DNA from 2 places in the Paenibacillus sp. FSL R5-0923 genome. Region 2 is predicted to be linked to the other one. Evidence: riboswitches for the same ligand, from Rfam matches in the RefSeq annotation. Region 2 holds a riboswitch; the other holds the start of a gene.
What was found. Region 2 has a riboswitch for glycine ahead of gcvT (glycine cleavage system aminomethyltransferase GcvT). Riboswitches for the same ligand answer to the same signal wherever they lie in the genome.
Positions count from the first base shown of each region.

Region 1 (10,928 bases), 490 kb from region 2:
GTAGATTACGGGCACTATCAGAAAAATCAGAACAGCCCTAACGTCATCGTCACATCTGGTGCAGGGACTTGGGGACCGCCATTACGCATTGGAACGAATAGTGAGATAGCACTAATTAAAGTTGATTTTAAATAGAATGATTTATAAAAAAAAGCGGACAGCCTTTGGACGAGAATTACCGCCCTAGACTGCCGCTTTTTATAGTTTTACCTAAGGTTGGTGCGGAGAATATCCGTTATCTTGAAATTTGTCTCTCTACATCATACAACGGTTTTTACCCATATCCTCCTGTAGCATAGTCTAGCGATTATAAATACCTTCTTTTATACATCAAGGTAACTTGACCTGCTATGTATTCCGCACTATATTGGCTGCCATCCTTAATCCACCACATAATAATCCCTAATAGTGATGCTGCAATAATATCAAGGGAGACAACCTCCTTAGTGGAATCTATGTTTCTCACGTTTCTTCGCTTTTCGATAGTATTTTTTAATAGGTTGGTTAATTGGTTTTTGAAGCCTTTGTGCTCTACCAATACAGCAAAGATTTGCCGGTATTCATAAAAATAACTTAAAAATGTGACCAACTGCTCCTGCTCGATACTGCTCTTCACTTGTAATAACGGTTCAACCTTCATGGACAGGTCATCAAAGATTTCATGTACGATCTGGCGCAATAAATCGTTAATATCCTCATAATGCAAATAAAACGTTGCACGATTCAGCTCAGCACGGTTGGCGATTTTTTGGACAGTCAATTGAGAAATCTCCACATTCTCGGCCAATAATGAAAAAACAGCATTTTTCAGCATCTTTTTTGAGCGAATGGCTCGTGGATCAACTCTTTTATGTTCGGACATTTCATCCCTCTATTATCGTTTATATAGTATTTCATCAACTAATTTACCCATTCTGTCGATTAGTCGACATTTTCAATAAAATTGCAAATAGGAATACCGTTTAAATGCTGATATGATTTATTTTATCGACACTGTGTCGAAAAAGCAATGAAGAGAGGCCTGCACCATGCAAGAAGATATTAAGGAAATAAATAAAGGAATCCTACTAACCATTCTAATTTTTGGTTGTTTCTTATCTACACTCAATCAGACGCTTTTAAATGTCGCCTTAAGTAGTCTGATGGATGTATTTGATGTCACGGCAACAACTGTACAATGGATTTCAACGGGTTTTATGCTGGTCAACGGGATATTGATTCCGATTACAGCCTATTTAATGAAACGTTTTACAACACGTCAATTATTTCTAAGTGCCATGTCATTTTTATTAATTGGCTCAATCATTTGTGCAGCAGCGCCGAGCTTTAGTCTACTCTTAGTCGGACGGATGATCCAAGCTGCAGGTGCCGGTATTATAATGCCGCTCATGATGAGCGTTGTGCTCGCTATTTTCCCTGTTGAAAAACGCGGCAGTGCTATGGGACTGCTTGGACTGGCGATGATATTTGCTCCTGCTATTGGGCCAACGCTCGCAGGATTTATTGTTGAATATCACTCTTGGCGCTGGTTATTTATCGGCCTCATTCCACTCGTCATCATTGTTATAGCGTTGGCATTCAAGTATTTAGTGAATGTATCCGAGACGTCTAAGTCTAAGCTTGATGTAGTAAGTGTTCTTTTATCAACCGTTGGATTTGGCTTAATTTTATACGGCTTCAGTAGTGCAGGCAGTAAAGGCTGGGACGATGTAGTAGTAATTCTGACCTTAGGGATCGGGATCGCTGTTACGGCCGTATTCTGTCTTCGACAAATCAAGTCTGATGATCCACTGCTGAACCTGTCTGTCTTCAAAAATAAAGTTTTTACGATGACTTCTCTTATTAACGTATTAATCACGATGATGATGTACGCAGATATGATTTTATTGCCTATTTATCTGCAGAATGGCCGTGGTTTTACAGCATTTGATGCAGGACTACTATTGCTGCCAGGGGCGCTCGTAAATGCGTTCATGTCACCCGTCACCGGTAAATTATACGACCGTTTTGGTGCTAAACCACTGTTCATTATTGGTTTACTCTTTATTATTCCATCTATGTGGGCGGTAACTGATCTATCTGAATCTACAACGTATACGTATCTAATGATTCGTACCATTGGCCTGCGAATTGGATTAAGCTTCATCACTATGCCACTCAATACGGCTGGACTAAATGCACTGCCCAAACAACTCGGCACCCATGGTACAGCAGTGAACAATACCGTTCGCCAAATTGCCGGAGCCATCGGAACTGCTGTCGTAATTACGATTTATACTGTGCAGGCAACAAGTCATGCGGCCACAGTGATGCAGAGCAATCCCTCTACTACTCCTGGGATCCTTAAATCCCTTGCATCCATTCTTGGGGCAAGTGACGCCTATTACTTTATGATGATTTTATCCGTCGCCGCGTTTGTTATAACATTATTTATGCCGATGAAGAGCAAGATCATGTTTGAAAAGAAAGCAAACCTAGTTAACAAGGAATAACCTTATAACGTGGAATGTAAAAAGGACAGCGATCAGCTGTCCTTTTACATTATTAATAGCTATTCCCGGCTCACCGGCTTACTCTTGTTTATATTTTTCTTTCAGAATGCTGGAGCCGATTCCCCCGACAACCATTAAAATCAAAGAACCGAAGTTCCAAAAGAATGACCCGCCATTCAAGGTAATCCCTAGCGCCGTTACTTTGTTCAGAAAGAGAACACAGAGTTTAATCACTAACAGCACAATGCCTGCTATTACGAAGACATCAAATACAAACTTTAATTTCGGGTGAGCTAATTTCTTCCCTTCTTCTATCACCTTTTTGGTCAACTCCTCGTCACTTCTTAGTAACTCATCGATAGTTACCCCAAAAAGATCGCTTATTTTAATAATGATTTCAATGCTTGGGTAGTTTTGACCATTCTCCCATTTCGAAACCGACTGTCGGCTTACAAACAGCTTCTCGGCCAGTTCTTCTTGTGACCAACTTTTTTTATTTCTTTCCGCTTTTAACTTCTCCCCAAAGATCATAGCAGCAACTACCTTTCTGCAATTCTTAAGCCTATATTGGATTAATCGTATGCAGAAGTAAAGAACGCTTTAGTTGCAGCCCCGCAACCCTAAGTTGCGATCAACACTAGACTTGTGAAAGGTCTTCGCTTGCCGCTACTTAATGTTGGTCTCACTCAAGCTTGATTACTTTTCCCCTTTTTACTTCTAATCGAATACAGGATGAATAATAAAATAAACCATAACGGAGTACATAATAGAGCCGGGCGTGTCTCTCCAGCGAATAACATGATGATCAGTATCCCAGCGAACAAGGTTAAGACAATATAATTAATAGCCGGTGTGAACGGTGCTTTGAATTTCGATCTCGCCTGTAAGTCTGGCCGGGTTTTCTTGTACTTAATATGGCAGATGAGAACAATGCCCCACACCCATATAAAACAAATGGCGCTTATCGTTGTCACGATTCCAAAAGCCTGTTCCGGAATAAGTTTACTCAAAAGAGCCCCTACAGATATGACAATTGTAGAAATGAATAACGAGTTGGCTGGTACATGGTTTTTATTTAGTTTACCCAAATTAGGTGACGCCTGATCGTTTCTGCTCAAATTATAGAGAATTCGGCTTGTCGAAAACATCCCACTATTACAAGCAGAAGCGGCTGAAGTTAATACGACAAAATTAATAATCCCTGCGGCAATTGGAATCCCTACTAAAGTAAAGGTTTTTACAAAAGGACTCTCTGCCGGACTGAGCTCCGTCCAAGGATTTATGCATAGCAGGACGAAAAGCGCACCAACATAGAAGAATAGAATCCGTAAAGGAATTTTATTAATTGCCGATGGAATATTTTTCTCCGGATCCGCTGTTTCCGCTGCCGACACCCCCACCAATTCCACACCGACATAAGCAAATACAACCATTTGAAAAGAAAATAAGAAGCCTGATATGCCGTTCGGAAAAAATCCCCCATGCTCCCATAGGTTTCGTACCGTCACCGATCCTGCATCCGTCTTAAACCCTATGATCAGTAAAATGACCCCAAGACCAATCAAGGCGAGAATCGTAATTACCTTAATTAAAGCAAACCAAAATTCGAGTTCCCCAAAGCTCTTTACAGTTAATAGATTAAGTCCTAATAACACGACTAGACAGGCGATGGCAGGAACCCACTGCGGGATATCAAACCAGTACTGTACATATACGCCAACAGCAATGACATCAGCCATAGCCGTCATGATCCAGCAAAACCAATAGGTCCAACCAGTAATGAATGCGACCCGTGATCCAAGGTAGTCTTCAGCAATATCCGTAAACGATTGATAGCCCGCTTTAGATAATAGGAGTTCTCCCAGTGCTCTCATCACAAAAAACACAGCAATACCCACGATTAAATACGTGATCATAATGGATGGGCCTGCCTTCTCTATCGCCTTGCCTGATCCCAAGAATAATCCTGTACCAATGGTGCCGCCAATAGCAATAAGCTGAACATGCCGATTAGCCAGCTCTCTCTTTAATTCTGGTTGTGCCATACCTAGTTCCCCCTTGTGAGTACAATAAATTGGAATAAAAAAAGAGAGATTGGATGTCATCCAATCTCCCAGATCGTAAGAATATCAAATAATATTCGCCCTACTGATGGCGATCAGCATGACAAATACATATTCAGTACTCTTCTGTCCTTTTGCCTGAGATTGTGAACCCTTCGGCGCCGCGGAATTTCCGCAGTCTCTCCAGAAGCTGCTCCAGCTAAAGTGTAATCCTTAGCCATCATAGCTCGTGAATTATGAAGTTGATAAAGCGGTAACGCAGTAAAGCTGTTCTGATATTCTAACATATTACTTGTGATGTGAGTGTTAATCAGTGATAAAAGTCTCAAGAATTTAAAGTTAGCCTCATGAACATACTACTTTTTGAAAAGCAAAAAACTAAAGGAGTATGCTAATGAAAGCCGCTATAGTAAAGAAATTCAAAGAAAAGTTAGAGCTACAAGACGTACCTAAACCAAAACCCGGACACAAAGAAATCCTTGTCCATATTCACGCGTGCGGAGTGTGTCATACTGATTTGCATGCTGCTCATGGCGATTGGCCCGTCAAACCGAAACTCCCTCTTATTCCCGGACATGAAGGCGTTGGGATTATTGAAGAAATAGGTGAAGGAGTTACACACTTAAAGGTAGGAGACCGAGTAGGAATTCCATGGCTGTACTCAGCCTGCGGTCATTGTGAGTATTGTCTTACAGGAAGAGAGACTCTTTGTCTCGATCAGCAAAATTCCGGATATTCCGTAGATGGCGGATATGCAGAATATTGTGTGGCAGCTGCCGATTATGTAGTGAAGGTTCCTGATAATCTAAGCTTCATCGAAGCGGCACCTTTATTTTGCGCTGGCGTTACGACCTATAAAGCTTTGAAAGTATCAGGTGTAAAGCCAGGTGAATGGGTAGCCATTTTCGGCGTCGGAGGATTGGGTCATCTTGGTGTACAATATGCAAAGGTGATGGGAATGAACGTAGTGGCCATCGACACGTCGGATGAAAAGATGGAGCTTGCCAAACAGCTTGGCGCAGACAAAACCGTAAATGCATTAAAAGAAGATGCGGCAGACTGGATTCAAAAAGAAATCGGCGGAGTGCATGGTGTCGTTTGTACAGCGGTTGCGAAAAAAGCATTCGACCAAGCCTACCGGGCCATTCGCCGCGGCGGTACCTGCGTCATGGTTGGGCTGCCTCCTGAATCCATGGATGTCCCAATCTTTGATACAGTATTAAACGGAACAAAGGTAGTCGGTTCGATTGTCGGCACTCGCAAAGATTTACAAGAAACATTACAATTCGCTGCAGAAGGAAAAATCAAAACCATTATTGAGACACGTAAACTAGAAGATATTAATGAGATCTACGATCTGATGTTAGAAGGCAAAATCAATGGTCGAATCGTCCTTGATATGACGAAATGATCAATAATAAAAAGTATGCTACCATAATATTTATTACAAGCCACAAAATTTGAGGTGATCGGAATGTTAGAACGTTCCATGGAGAATGTAATGGAATCCGTGAAGGGAAGGAGTGATGTGTAAAATAAAAATGAAAAAGGATGATAACAATGAATAAATACCAAACTATAAATAGCGATGGATTTGGGAGAAGAACGCGGAGATGATGACAAAGCTGCGCACAATATTCGCCGATTGGTATAACGAAGCCAATAACGACGAAGACCCTAACAAATGCCTGCTGCGCATTCGCCTGACAAAGGGCCTGTGGAATGACGCCCATAAAGCGATCAGAAATGAGATTGATTTTGTCAATAAGACGGCAAATTAAGTGGTCACTCCCTTTTTTTCGCCCTACTTATGATAAGGCTCACCGCGCTGTCTGTAACGGCAAGTTATAGGGCCATCCTTTGTGGGGATGACCCTTTATTAATCTAGATTTGTTCAGTTGTCATCTTCGTTAACGCCTACATTTCGCTCACATAAGAGCGTTATTTTTTCTTCACTGGTATCCAGATTTCTCCTGAAACATTCCCATGCCGCGCCATTCCATAATACATTTCGAAACTAGGGCCCTCAACCTGTTCGTATTCAGATGTCGGAAACCACTCAGAATAGATTCGTTGCCATAGTTTTTGCATATCACATTACGGCTCCGGGAAAATCGCCCACGTTAATGTTGGGACAGAAAGTTTTGTGAATCTCTCCGGAATTTCAAGACCCTTAGGTAACCTCTATGCTCAATACGGTAATTCATTTCGACATCCCCTTTTATTGAAATATGAAAGGACATTCGAGGATAGGCTTTTAGAGAAACGCCTGTATCGCGCGCAGATGTCGGCATAATACCATGAAGATTCTTAAAGGCCCGTGCAAACGCCTCCGGCGAATCATATCCATATTTCATAGCTACATCAATAACCTTTGAGTCTGTTGTCTGCAGTTCGAATGCCGCCAATGTCAACCGTCGACGTCGAATGTACTCCGATAACGATACGCCAGTAATAAATGGAAACATTCTTTGAAAATGATAGGTAGAGCAACAGGCTCTCTGTGCTATTTCATCAAATGAAATAGTGTCCGCTAGATTTGTTTCGATATATTCCATGGCACTATTCATCCTGTCCAACCAATCCATCGTATTCCCTCCCTTCAAGGTAATTTTATCGGAAATAAAAAATGAATACCTTGCAATTTCTGCACGAAAAAATCAGCAAAAAACTTGCCCTTATTTATGATACGGTTCCCCGCGCTGGCTGTAACGGCAAGTTTTAGAGCCATCCCATTTGGGATGGCTCTTGTTGAGTCCTCAGCTTTCATCTTGTACACCGATCACAATTTTCGAACCGGCAAGTTCTGATTTTATATTACCGTTGTTCGATCAATCCATACTTTGGGCAGTTACCGACTCGCTGCCTCGATGATCCAGTCGGTCAATTCGTTGATTTGTCTTTTCACGGCGATCGGGTCGCGGTACCAGGATTGGTTCTCCGTCCATATAAATACCTTATTGTTGCGAATCGGCTCTAGCGACCCCCAGATCGGATCAGCCTGCAGCGATTCCAAGCTGACTTCCGTCGTCAGAATCAAATAATCACCCATGTACTCCGAAAGTTTCTCCAGCGAAAATTCATAGTAGGATTCCTCCAGCATAAATCCTGGAACCGTCGTCGTCGGCTTCAGCCCCATTATTTCATACATCAGCCGGCCGCCCCGTCCCGACTTCGGACCAAAAAGGCTCACGTTTCCATCGTACTCTTGCATAATCGAAAGCGTCTCTCCTTCGGGAACGGCTTGTTGGACTTTCTCCCGAATGTCTGCAATTTCCTTCTCGAATTGTTCGTTCCATTTCTCCGCTTCCTCGCGTCTATCTAGCAAGTCGCCGAAATACAGCATTTCTTCCTGAATGGATGCAAACTGATTGTAAGGAACAGATACTGTAGGTGCGATCATCTGATATTTCTCGACTACCTCAGGCTGTGGATTATGCGTTATGATTAAATCCGGATTGAGTTCCAGCAGCTTCTCTAACGAGTCGCCTACATCCGTCACCACGTCCAGCATTCCCTCGAGATAAGGACTCGACATCAAGAACGATTCGGCTGCGATCGGCTGGACATCCAACGCAAGTACGGTGCCGAGATAAGAAATTGCCGCTACGCGCTGAGGGTGTGCAGGAACCTCGACATCGCCGAAAGCAGTCTTGACGATCTTGATCTCCGAAGATGTCAAAGCCTCTGACTCTTGGGCGATCACGGTTGGAGAAGCGCTGACGGCAACCTGGCTGTGCGTTGCGCCTCCGTTGTTCACCGACCCACCGCAAGCCGTTAACATCACGGTCAAGCATAACAGCATCACTGCATAAAAACTTCTGGTTGCTCTAGTCATTTTATTCGCCTCATCCTGTTGAAATTGATAATCAATATCACTCACATGAAAAGGATAGCGTAATAACCGGCTTGGAACAACGGACGATTGTGACATATTCCTTGCATAATCTGAAACGAACTGGCCATATCGTTTACGATATTGACCCGGCGTTATGCCGGCATACTTTTTGAACATGCGGCTGAAGTAAATGAGGTCGGGATAACCGACATGCGATGCTATTTCCTGTTGCGTTGCTATCGTGCCAGCCAGCAGAGCCTTCGCATCTTCCATTCGGAAACGAATGACGTAGTCCAGCGGACTGAGCCCCGTCTGTTCTTTACATTTTCGCGAAATGTATTGTTGGCTGTAATTCAATTGCCGAGCAAGCTCTTCAAACGAGATCGGCTGGCGGTAATTCCTGGACAAATGCCGAATAACTTGCTCAGATAAGGATGGCTCGCCGGCTCCGAACAGGCGCTCCCTCAGAACAGCGTGAACGAAGCGGATAAAGTCTCCCTTGGCCGACAGCCGGGTCAATCCGTCGTCAGATTTAAGCCAACCGTCGCGTATCGTTTGAAGCAGCTCGAGCATGGCCAGCGGCTCGCCAGGCGGGAACCCCCAGCTTTCCAGAAACGGGTCGGATTCCTCCATCATCATATGAAATTCGTGCGAGGCCGAAGCGGGGAGAGACGCTTTGTAGAGTACGATATATACGTTCAGTGCTTCTCGGCTCCGAACCGTCACCTGAGAGCCTTTGCCGGCGTGCAGTACATAAAAACGATCGCACAGCCACACCTCATCGTCAACCCACAACTCACCTTGTCCTTGGAAAGCGAATAAAAACGCGCTTGCCGGCAATCGGTATTGATTCAAATCGTTGTCGATTCCGGTCTGCATTAGCCGCACATCCAGCACGCGCATAATCACCTGGTTCCATATTTGTATAAGTCTCAGAACGTCCATAGCTGATTCGCAAGCTCCCTCTAAATTATCTAAAAGATAATCATTCTCAATTGAATCATGTTTCTAAACACAATAACGAATACGGCTAGCGCTGTCAACAAGGTGTTGCCGGATGAGATAAGGATGCGAATAGCGAGGCATACGGCTGTTTTTCCGGAGTCTGTCCCAAAAGCAAAAGACGCTTGTCCCCAAAAAATACATGCGAAAGTGTCCAAGCGTCTATCAATGAATCGTGAGGGCCTTTCTTTGATCTCTCAATTGTCTTAATCATTAGCATACAACTCAATTCTAAATCCAATCATTGTTTGTGTATGCAAGCAATTTCACCGGGCGAGACCAACCCTTGAGCACAGGCTCCAGTACTAAATCCTGAACAGCGATACTATTCAGGGCTGTACGATTAATCCATGACAGCGCGAGCGTTCCCTCGCCCATATGAGCGCCTACCAAAGGGACAAAAGTCATGATCTCTGTCCGCACGGAAGGCGACATTCCCTTAATAGCCGACTCCAGGCTCAGCGCCTCTTCCATATTGTTGGCATGCATAATACATACATCCTGGTACCGCCCGATATCCTTATGGATGGTCTCCAGCAGCTTTTGCTTCGTCTTCATGAAGGTACGGATTTTGTCTACGACGACAATTTTTCTCTAATCGAACTTCAGCAGCAGGTGAATCCGCAGCAGCTGGCCCAGCAAAAGCTGAGAGCCGGAGAGCCGCCCACTGCGGTGTAGCTGACCCAGGCTGGCGGGGATCAGATAGAAGGACATTTCTTCAATGATATTGTCGATTCTGTTCTTGATCTCTAGTCTGATAAAGTAAATCAAATGCCGCTTTCTCGGCTTCCTACCTGAGAAGTTTCTGCTTATACACGATTATAGGAATTAATCATCCACACTCAAATCCAATTATTGTGTAGACAATAAAAAAGCTCGCATAAGCCTGTTTACACATTGTTTTCCATAGAGAGTGACCTACCCCACTCCTACGGTCCGCATACTGTAAATACAGGCTCCTGCGAGTTTTTCTAAAAAAAACTTACTGCTCCTTATGATACGGTTCTCTGCGCTGTCAGTAAGGGCAATTTTCGTTAATCTATTCGTGCTCCGAATGCTATTCTAAAACCAAGGTCATCTATCTTGAAATCAGGCATGCTTTTCCTTCTAACCGTAGAACCACAGTTGTTTTCAACTTCTGCCCAACTCCCGCCTCGGAAGACCCTATAGTTGCCATATCGGTCTGTATCATAGAGATCCCAGCACCATTCCCAAACATTCCCGATCATATCGTAAAGTCCCCATGGATTAGAAAGCATTTTCCCAACTTCCTGGGCTGAACCGTTGGAATTTTCCTTATACCACGCAATCTTATCGATTCTTTCATACCGATATCCCTTGGTTCCCGCTTTGCATGCATACTGCCATTCAGCGTCCGATAGTAATCGAAATCCATTCGCTTCTTTGTTATATATTGTGCTCTCACTTTCCCTTGTTATTGTGTAGCATTCAGTTCTGTCAAGCACTCTAGATAATTTGTTACAAAAGACAAGAGTATCTAGCCATGAAACTTGCGTAATTGGCAGGTTACTC
Region 1 covers NZ_JBBPAT010000001.1:823,168-834,095, reverse strand. The annotation lists gene MKX35_RS03750 (metallophosphoesterase) at 1-135, shown strand, start outside; gene MKX35_RS03745 (TetR/AcrR family transcriptional regulator) at 308-862, opposite strand; gene MKX35_RS03740 (DHA2 family efflux MFS transporter permease subunit) at 1,029-2,492, shown strand; gene MKX35_RS03735 (helix-turn-helix domain-containing protein) at 2,571-3,023, opposite strand; gene MKX35_RS03730 (amino acid permease) at 3,179-4,537, opposite strand; glycine riboswitch at 4,672-4,752, opposite strand; gene adhP (alcohol dehydrogenase AdhP) at 4,950-5,966, shown strand; gene MKX35_RS03720 (hypothetical protein) at 6,169-6,336, shown strand; partial or broken gene MKX35_RS03715 (AraC family transcriptional regulator) at 6,497-7,143, opposite strand; gene MKX35_RS03710 (AraC family transcriptional regulator) at 7,407-9,119, opposite strand; partial or broken gene MKX35_RS03705 (DegV family protein) at 9,627-10,166, opposite strand; gene MKX35_RS03700 (formylglycine-generating enzyme family protein) at 10,430-10,928, opposite strand, start outside.
Region 1: linked by a shared signal. The riboswitch ahead of MKX35_RS03730 (amino acid permease) and the one ahead of gcvT (glycine cleavage system aminomethyltransferase GcvT) in region 2 are both predicted to bind glycine.

Region 2 (10,928 bases):
CAAAAAAAATATTTTATTGCTGCAAAATCGGATATATTAATGATTTTGTTCATTGACGTTTGGTGTTTTCCGGCGAAAGCGATACAAACCTAACGAGTAATGCTCTATTTTTTGAAGGTGATGAAATGAAGTATCAGTTATGGATTAAGCCCCCTCAAATTAGCCGATTATCGGTTTGATTTTAGTTCTAAGGCTGCTTCCCCAATCTAGTAGCTGAAGCTTTTAATAGAACAAAATGTATATTACAAATAGTTATTTATTTTTCAAGGAACCATTGAGCCTACAGTTATTCTATTACCCATTAAGTATACTTACAGCAACAGCATGTTCCTCATTAAATCTTACGACGGACATGCCCTACATATGCCTATCCCGCCTATTATTTAGTATTCTTTTTATAGGAGTCATATAACGTTTACTAGAAAACTCACATCAGAACGGATAAAGGCTCTAATTTACTGGTGACTACCAGCAATTGTACCGATCAATTGTTTTCCCAAAATAATAATTTTGGACAACAAACAATAAAGGCCACGGCAAATTGCCGCGACCTTTATTATTTAGTAGTTATACTATCCAGCTATTTATAGCTTAGGTAGTTTCCGCCGTCTCAAGCATAAGCGCTTCAGTACGCTCTGTATCACGAATCAGAACTGGCTTCAGATACTTACCTGTGTAAGACTCCGTAACAGTAATGATCTTCTCTGGTGTTCCTGTTGCCAGTACGGTTCCGCCGCCACTGCCGCCTTCTGGTCCCATATCGATGATATAATCAGCGGTCTTAATAACGTCCAGATTATGCTCAATGACAAGAACCGATTCTCCGGAATCCACCAAGCGGTGCAATACTTCTAGTAAACGACCAATGTCGTCCACATGCAGACCTGTTGTAGGCTCATCCAAAATATAGAGTGTCTTACCGGTACTACGACGGTATAGCTCGGAAGCCAACTTCACACGCTGCGCTTCACCACCGGATAATGTTGTACCTGGCTGACCAATCTTAATGTAGCCAAGACCCACATCCATCAGCGTTTGCATTTTACGGTGAATACGAGGGATATTCACGAAGAACTCTGTAGCATCCTCTACAGTCATCTCCAACACGTCGGAAATGTTTTTCCCTTTATATTTCACTTCTAGTGTTTCCCGGTTATAACGTTTACCTTTACATACCTCGCAAGGAACGTATACGTCAGGCAAGAAGTGCATCTCAATCTTGATAATTCCGTCCCCACGGCAAGCTTCACAGCGTCCGCCTTTTACGTTAAAGCTAAAGCGTCCCTTTTGGAACCCCCGTACCTTTGCCTCATTCGTCTTCGAGAACAGATCACGAATGTCGTCAAATACGCCAGTATAGGTTGCTGGGTTAGAGCGTGGTGTACGCCCAATTGGCGATTGGTCGATTTCAATAACCTTATCGAGATTTTCCAAGCCACGAATTTCTTTGTGCTGACCCGGACGCACCTTCACAGCCTTATTCAGCTGTCGTGCCAAGCTCTTGTACAGAATTTCGTTAATAAGTGAAGATTTACCGGAGCCCGACACACCAGTCACCGCCGTAAATACACCCAATGGAATCTTCACATTCACATTTTTCAGGTTATTCTCTTTAGCGCCACGAATTTCTATCCAACGATCATCGGTAGCACGACGCTTAGCGGTAACTGGAATAAACTTACGACCGCTTAAATATTCACCGGTTAAGGAATTCGGATCTTTCATAATCTCTTCCGGTGTTCCTTGCGCCATAACTTGTCCACCATGAATACCCGCACCCGGTCCGATATCAATAATATAGTCCGCTGCCATCATCGTATCTTCGTCATGCTCTACAACAATCAACGTATTGCCTAGGTCACGCATATGAGCAAGCGTAGAGATCAGGCGATCATTATCCCGTTGATGCAGACCAATACTTGGCTCATCCAGAATGTACAGTACACCCATCAAACTGGAACCGATCTGAGTGGCCAACCGGATACGCTGTGCTTCACCACCAGATAGCGAGCCTGCTGCGCGGCTAAGTGTCAAATAGTCCAGTCCGACATTCACTAGGAATCCCAGACGATTGCAGATTTCCTTAAGAATGAGATTGGCGATAGCTGTCTCTTTCTCACTTAACTTTATTTCTTCAAACCAATGCTGACAGTCACCAATCGAGAGATCGGTAATATCCGAAATATTTTGCTCGTTGATCGTCACCGCCAAAATTTCTTTCTTCAGACGTTTGCCCTTACAGACATGACAAGGCTTAGCACTCATAAATCCTTCGATAAATTCACGAATACCGTCAGATGCGGTCTCCCGGTAACGACGCTCCAGATTCGGAATAATCCCTTCAAAAGCAACCATCGCATCTTTCTTTTGTCCAAAATCATTCTCATATTTGAAGCGAACCTTCTCGCTACCTGTACCATGCAGTAGTTTATTCATATGATCAGGTGTTAAACTGCTCACTGGAACGTTCTGTGGAATATTAAAATGCTCACACACGGACTTCAGAAATTGCGGATAGTAATTAGAAGTACTTCCAGTCCAAGCTAAAAAAGCACCTTCTTCAATGGATTTCTCAGCATCAGGAATAAGCAGATCTGGATCGACCACCATCTTCATTCCAAGTCCATCGCACTCTGTGCAGGCTCCAAACGGACTGTTGAAGGAGAACATACGTGGTGCCAGCTCTTCAATACTGAAACCACAAATCGGACAAGCAAAATTAGAGCTGAACAGAAGCTCTTCCTGACCGATGATATCCACAAGGATTTTACCGCCCGAAAGTTTAAGTGCCGTCTCCAGTGAATCCGTCAGCCGGGTCTCCACATCGTCTTTAACGACGATCCGGTCTACAACAACTTCTATGGTGTGTTTTTTATTCTTCTCAAGTTCAATATCCTCAGACAGATCTCTTAGCTCACCGTCCACACGCACACGTACGAACCCTTGCTTAGAAATATCTGTGAAGAGTCCTTTGTGTTCACCTTTACGTCCTGAAATAATAGGCGCTAGGATTTGCAAACGAGTCTTCTCTGGATACTGCATAATCCGGTCTACCATTTGTTCAACGGTCTGGGAAGTAATCTCAATTCCATGCTCTGGACAATGAGGGTGACCGATTCGAGCAAAAAGCAACCGGAGATAGTCATAGATCTCAGTAACCGTACCAACTGTGGAGCGCGGGTTGCGACTTGTTGTCTTTTGATCAATAGAGATTGCCGGAGATAATCCGTCTATCGAATCCACATCCGGCTTCTCCATTTGCCCCAAGAACTGACGAGCATAAGCTGACAAGGATTCAACATAACGCCGCTGTCCTTCAGCATAAATCGTATCAAATGCAAGCGAAGACTTACCCGAGCCGCTCAGCCCCGTCAGCACGACGAAACGGTCACGTGGAATCGTCACATCGATGTTTTTGAGATTGTGCGCCCTCGCGCCTTTAATTACAATATTATCGTTCGCCAACGGAACCTCTCCTTAATGAATCAAATATCAAAGCTGTTTTCTATTTATTCAAAAAGAACGGCCAGGACAGCACCGTTCAATTACTTATTTTAAATATCGGTGATGCATTTAAGGTTTATTACTCGGCCCGGAGCTCCAACAATGCGTCACGCAGCTCTGCCGCGCGTTCGAATTGCAGGTTCTTCGCAGCGTCCTTCATCTCGGCTTCCAGACGCTGGATCAGGCTTTGTTTCTCTTTCTTATTCATCTTGCCACCAACACCCGTGAGGTAATCCGCTTTGGACTCGGCAACCTTCGTTGCCTCGATGATGTCACGCACCTTTTTATTAATGGTGGTTGGGGTAATGCCGTGCTTCTCATTATGGGCGATCTGGATGGCGCGACGACGCGACGTTTCGCTCATCGCCTTCTCCATCGAATCAGTGATTCGATCACCGTACATGATTACACGACCCTCGGAGTTACGGGCCGCACGACCAATCGTCTGAATTAGGGAGCGTTCGGAACGAAGGAAGCCCTCTTTATCCGCATCGAGAATAGCGACCAGCGATACTTCCGGGAGGTCGAGACCTTCTCTTAGCAGGTTAATCCCTACCAAAACATGGAATGTACCAAGTCGAAGATCACGTAAGATCGCCATCCGCTCCAGCGTTTTGATATCAGAGTGCATATAACGAACCTTAATCCCAATTTCCTTAAAGTAATCCGTCAGATCCTCTGACATCTTCTTCGTCAACGTTGTGACGAGTACGCGTTCGTCTCGTTCCACCTGATCACGAATTTCACTAATCAAGTCATCGATTTGTCCCTCTGTAGGACGAACCTCAATGATCGGATCCAAAAGACCTGTAGGCCGGATAATCTGCTGCACCATGGTGTCGCAGTGCTCCATTTCATAGGGTCCTGGTGTCGCTGAAACATATACGATCTGCTTCACTTTTTCTTCGAATTCCTCGAACTGGAGTGGACGGTTATCCAGCGCAGACGGCAAACGGAAACCATGCTCTACCAGTACCGTCTTACGCGCCCGGTCACCATTATACATCGCCCGAATCTGTGGAAGTGTTACATGGGACTCATCAATAATGATCAACATATCATCTGGAAAATAATCCATTAATGTATACGGAGTTGCCCCTGGTTCACGGAAGGTGAGCGGACCGGAATAGTTCTCAATCCCAGAGCAGAAGCCCACTTCTTTCATCATCTCAATATCATAACGTGTCCGCTGTTCCAGACGCTGAGCTTCAAGAAGCTTTCCTGCGTCACGAAGAACCGTTAAGCGGTCTTCCAGCTCTTTTTCAATGTTGACCAGTGCCACTCGCATCGTTTCTTCCTTGGTAACAAAGTGAGACGCCGGAAAAATAGCGACATGATCGCGCTCCCCGATCAGTTCACCCGTCAGTACATCAATCTCAGTGATTCGCTCAATTTCGTCACCGAACAATTCGACCCGAATGGCATGCTCACCCTGAGATGCCGGGAAAATCTCAACCACATCACCACGTACACGGAAGGTTCCGCGTACAAAATTGATATCATTACGCTGGTACTGGATATCCACTAGCCTGCTCAAAATCTCATTTCGAGGCTTCTCCATCCCTACCCGCAAGGACAAAAGCAAGCTTCCGTATTCCATCGGCGAACCGAGGCCGTAAATACAAGACACACTCGCCACAATAATAACGTCACGCCGTTCGAACAAGGAGCTCGTTGCGGAGTGGCGCAATTTATCAATCTCTTCATTAATACTGGAGTCTTTCTCGATATAAGTATCGGAGGAGGGAATATACGCCTCTGGTTGGTAATAGTCGTAGTAGCTGACGAAATAGTCTACCGAATTATGCGGAAAAAACTCCTTAAACTCACTCGCCAGTTGGGCAGCCAAAGTCTTGTTGTGCGCAATAACTAACGTCGGGCGGTTTAATTTGGAAATAACTTGTGCAACGGTAAACGTCTTACCCGTACCCGTCGCGCCCAGCAGCGTCTGGTGCTTCTTGCCCTGCCGGATGCCTTGTAGTAATTCCTCTATGGCATGAGGCTGATCGCCCTGGGGTGTATACTCGGACTCCAATTCAAAAGTCTTTGTACTGACGACAATATCACTCATTTGCCCGTCTCCCCTCTATCGTCTAAACTAGATTAATATATTATAATTGTTGTCTGAATGTTCTCTCTCCATACGATGGCAAGCTAAAACGCCTTTGGCGTCTCTAAAAGACGTTAAGCGTTTGTGCGAGAATTATAAGGATTAAAGTATAACGTGAAACTTATACTTTCTTATAATTAAAAAATATGGAAGATAAGAATATGTGTTCCCGTTCATTATACAGTGTTGCCTAGATCGTTGCAAACCATAATACATAGAAATGTTAGGAGCTTGAAGCATGGATATTACCTCAATAATCGGCCTATTGGCTGGACTGGCTGCGTTAATCGGCGGCTATCTCTGGGAAGGCGGAAGCCTCTCAGGACTGCTGCAGCTTAATGCAGCTTTGATTGTGTTCGGGGGTACGTTTGCCGCCGTTATGATCAGTTTCCCGGCATCTAAGCTGCGCTCCATTCCAACAGCATTACGCATGGCTTTCGGTAGCAACCCTGATCGTGATGTAGAAAAAGCAGAAGAACTTATTGCAATGGCAACCGTGGCCCGTCGCGGCGGCGTTCTAATGTTAGAAAAACAAGCTGAAGAACATCCGGACCCTTTTACACGTGAAGGTCTACTTCTTATTGTCGACGGCACTGATCCTGAGCAGGTAAGACAGATCCTTGAATTAGAAATGGATGCTAAAGAATTGAAGCATGAGAACTATGCTAAGATTTTTGAAGCTGCAGGTGGATATGCACCAACGATGGGAATTATCGGGACGGTGATGGGGCTCATCCGTGTACTTGGCAACCTTACAGATCCGTCAAATCTGGGCACATCTATCGCAGTGGCATTTACCGCAACATTGTACGGTGTTGCCATCGCTAATTTAATATTTTTACCCATCGCTTCCAAAATCAAATCCCGCAGTCAAAGCCAGCTACATAGTATGGAAATGCTGCTCGTCGGCATTCTTTCTTTGCAGAACGGGGATCACCCCTTGCTGGTGCGTAAAAAACTGAACTCATTCATCTCAGACACGGACACGAATGACCGTGCGGAAACTAGAGGTCTTCTATGAGACAAAGAGACCGGCGCAAGCGGCGTGTAGAGACTCGGGAAAGCCGCGACCGTTGGATGATTACTTATGCTGATCTAATTACACTTTTACTTATTTTTTTCGTTATATTGTATGCGATGAGCAGCCTGGATACTGACAAATATAACATCGTGACAGGCTCGTTATCCGAGACCTTCAAATCTGGCAGCACTGTCCTTGAGGGTGGGAACGGCATTTTAGATGCTGGGAAATCAACTGAGAACAAACCGGAAAGTACAGACGGGAATGGGAATGCAGCTGCAACTGCGAGACCGAATGATGGATCTGCTGAACAAACGGAGAACGAAACACCTTCGGCACGTGAACTTGCTTTTCGAGAACAAGAGGCTAAACTTGCTGAATTAATGGGTGTGATTACGAACTATGTAGAGGAAAATAATCTCGGAGAACAAATTTTTGTTGCCGACAAACCGCAGGGGATAGAAATCACACTCAGTGACCGTTTTCTCTTCGATATAGGTAAGGCAGATCTGAAGTCTCCAGCCCTGCCTGCTCTTCAGCAGTTATCTGGATTATTCAGCGATATCGGCGCAAAGATCAGCATTGAAGGACATACCGATAATACGCCAGTATCTTCGGCTTCTCACTATAACGACAACTGGGAGCTATCTGGTGCTCGTGCGCTGTCAGTGCTTCGCTTTTTCTTAGATCATGAAGGGTTGAACCCCGACAATTTTCAATATGCAGGGTATGCTGATACCCAGCCCACCGCGGAGAACACATCAGCTGCAGGTAAGCAAAAGAACCGCCGTGTAGAGATCATTGTGCTGCGGCAGCTTCAAGAGGGTGCCTAAAAAATGTTTTACTCAGAGCTAGTTACAGTAGCTAGGCCTGTGCGGGAGCGAATCTGCTTATCAACATACCAAAATGGGCTCGCCACTATTTATTACGGAAATACTCCCTGATTATCTGCCTATTCCCTTGTCCAGGCGCAGAATTAGGGAATTCCTCCCTGATTAATACCCTATTTACTCAGAAATAGCGCTTTTCACCGAAATTTTAGGGAGGAATTCCCTAAAACCCTTTGTGTCACGCTATATTCGTCTAAAATAAGGGAGGTTTTCCCTAATTCCACAATCAGTAGATTCGCTTTTAAATAAAATCCCATAATTCTAAAGAGTCCCAGGATTTAACTCAAAGATCCCGACCGCTATTTATATAAAAACACCAAACAGCAAGTCCCCAAAAACAGAAACTTGCTGCTACAAATATCACATGCGGTGAAATTAATATACAGTGAAAAATCCCAATTACTCTCCTACCAATGCACGATATCCAGCTGCATCTAGCAGTCCTTTTACAGCATCAGCATACTCTCCGTCCACTTCAATTTCAAAAATCCAACCTTCACCATACGGCTTATCATTAATTAGCTCTGGACTAGCTTCTAAACCATCATTAATCTTGGTAACCTTCCCAGAGACGGGTGAATAGAGTTCCGATACGGTCTTAACGGATTCGATACTGCCTACGCTGTCGCCAGCTGAAATGGCCGAACCCACTTCAGGAAATTCCACAAATACGATATCGCCTAACAAATGCTGAGCATGATCCGTAATCCCAACACGTACTACGCGTCCTTCCACTTGCTGTGCCCACTCATGCTCTTCGCTGTAAAGAAGGTTATCTAAAACTTCACTCATTTCAAGCCGCCTCATTTCCAAATTGGAATTCTAAATTTAGTTATAGCCTAAGTGATCGCGGAGCATAATGTCAATATTACTAAAAGTAAAATAAATTTGTCGTTTTTTTGACTTTTTCTTGTTGACAGCGCCCTCCTATACCCGTTTAATGGAGACATAAGAAACAAATACAGTTGCGGATGATGGCATAGGGAGAGACTGTCTCACTTGAAGACGGCGCCGAAGGAGTAAGCCCTAACAGGGGTGAATCTCTCAGGCAAAAGGACCTTTGTCGGACGTACCTCTGGAGAGCATCAGACGCGAGGCTGAGTGCGTCAGGTCACCAACGGGGAAACTTGCATGTTAGTTACGCAGGGTAACTCTCAGGTACAAAGGACAGAGCAGAAAGCGATTAGTGCATTTATGCATGATTGCTTCTGCCTGTCCTTTTTTTCGTATGTAATCAGACTAGGGGAGTGACGACATGGATGCTTTGAAAAGAACGCCTTTTTATGATCTCTATTCCGCATATGCGGAGTCCAGGTGCATTGATTTTGGCGGCTGGGAGCTGCCAGTACAGTTTACAGGTATCGTGAAGGAGCATGAGGCTGTTCGCCAGCAGGCTGGACTGTTCGATGTATCGCATATGGGTGAATTCATGGTGATCGGAAGCGGCGCTGAAGCCTTTTTACAAAAAATGACGACCAACGATGTCAGCCGCCTTACCGATGGTGCGGCACAATATACGCTGCTCTGTTATCCAAACGGCGGGGTGGTCGACGATTTACTCGTGTATCGACTAAGTGAAGGCCGTTATATGCTCGTCGTAAATGCCTCCAACATCGATAAGGACTTCCAGTGGCTGCAAGAGCATCTGACCTCTGAATTCGGTGAAGTCACACTCACTAATGTCTCTGACGAGACGCTTTTGCTCGCCTTGCAAGGTCCGCTGGCAGAGACCATACTCGCAGAAGTTACTGATGCACCGATCTCAACGCTCAAGCCTTTCCACTTCATCGAACGCGCAACCGTCTGCGGTGTAGAAGTACTGATCTCCCGTACGGGTTATACCGGTGAAGATGGCTTCGAAATTTATGCTCCGCTGGATGGGGCAGCGACGTTATGGAACGGCCTTCTCGCAGCTGGCTCTCCTCACGGATTAACACCTGCTGGACTGGGCGCACGGGATACGCTTCGTTTCGAGGCAAAATTGCCACTGTACGGTCAGGAGCTGTCGGCTGACATCACTCCTCTTGAAGCAGGGATTCAGTTTTTCGTAAAGCTGGACAAAGCAGATTTCATCGGACGCGATGCGTTGATACAGCAAAAAGAAGCGGGTCTCCCCCGCCGTCTTGTCGGTCTAGAAATGATTGATCGAGGCATTCCACGCTCCCATTACCCAGTCTATGCGGACGGCATCAAAATCGGAGAGGTCACAACCGGAACCCAATCTCCAACGCTGAAACGCAACCTGGGATTAGCTTTGCTTGATACAGCTTATAGTGAAATAGGCACAGAGGTTTTCGTAGAGATACGCGGCAAGCAGCTTAAAGCTGTCGTGATTAAGGCCCCTTTTTACAAGTATAAACGCCTTTAGCGTCCTTATTAGGACGGTTAGCTTTTAAGCGAGAAATAGAAGGATAAAGTATAGCGTGAAAATTGTACTTTCTTATATTTTAAAAAAGCCAAGGAGTGAAACCTTAATGAAGCACCGTTATCTGCCCATGACAGCACAGGACCGCGTAGAGATGATGGAAACCGTCGGGATTCAGTCCATAGATGAGCTGTTTTCCGATATCCCTGAAGCCGTCCGTTATCAAGGCACTATGCCGATGTCTGAACCACTCGATGAGTACGCCCTGCTACGTCACATGAAAGGTCTCGCTGACCGAAATGCTGACTTCGATTCGCACGCCAGCTTCCTCGGCGCCGGATTATACGACCATCACATCCCTGTGGTGATCAACCATGTCATTTCCCGTTCAGAATTCTACACTGCTTACACCCCTTATCAACCGGAGATCAGCCAAGGCGAACTGCAAGCGATCTTCGAATTCCAATCCTACATTTGCGAACTAACCGGTATGAAAGTAGCCAATGCCAGCATGTATGATGGCGCAACCGCATTATCCGAAGCAGCCGTCCTCGCAGCTGGTGCTACCAAACGCAAAAAATTAATTGTCTCCCGCACCGTTCATCCTGAAGCGCGCCAAGTGTTACGCACATCAGCTAATGCTTGGGGTCTTGAGGTAGTGGAGATTGACTATAGAGACGGTGTTACCGATCAGGCTAAGCTTGCTGAGGCCATTGATGGTAATACGGCTGCAGTACTGATGCAATCGCCTAACTTCTTTGGCAGCATCGAAGATCTTAGCTCCGTTGAACCGCTGATCCATGCTGTTAAAGGGTTGTTCGTCGTCAGTGCAAATCCGATCGCTCTTGGCGTACTAGAAACACCAGGTAAGCTCGGAGCCGACATCGTAGTCGGTGACGCTCAGCCACTCGGTATTCCAGCTTCCCTCGGCGGACCAACCTGTGGATTCTTCGCTGTAGCAGAGCATTTAATGCGCCGCATGCCAGGTCGTATCGTTGGTCAAACTGTTGACCGTAACGGTAAACGCGGCTTCGTTCT
Region 2 covers NZ_JBBPAT010000001.1:1,310,430-1,321,357, reverse strand. The annotation lists gene uvrA (excinuclease ABC subunit UvrA) at 592-3,465, opposite strand; gene uvrB (excinuclease ABC subunit UvrB) at 3,584-5,575, opposite strand; gene MKX35_RS05775 (flagellar motor protein) at 5,853-6,635, shown strand; gene MKX35_RS05770 (flagellar motor protein MotB) at 6,632-7,468, shown strand; gene gcvH (glycine cleavage system protein GcvH) at 7,925-8,317, opposite strand; glycine riboswitch at 8,497-8,595, shown strand; gene gcvT (glycine cleavage system aminomethyltransferase GcvT) at 8,781-9,893, shown strand; gene gcvPA (aminomethyl-transferring glycine dehydrogenase subunit GcvPA) at 10,000-10,928, shown strand, end outside.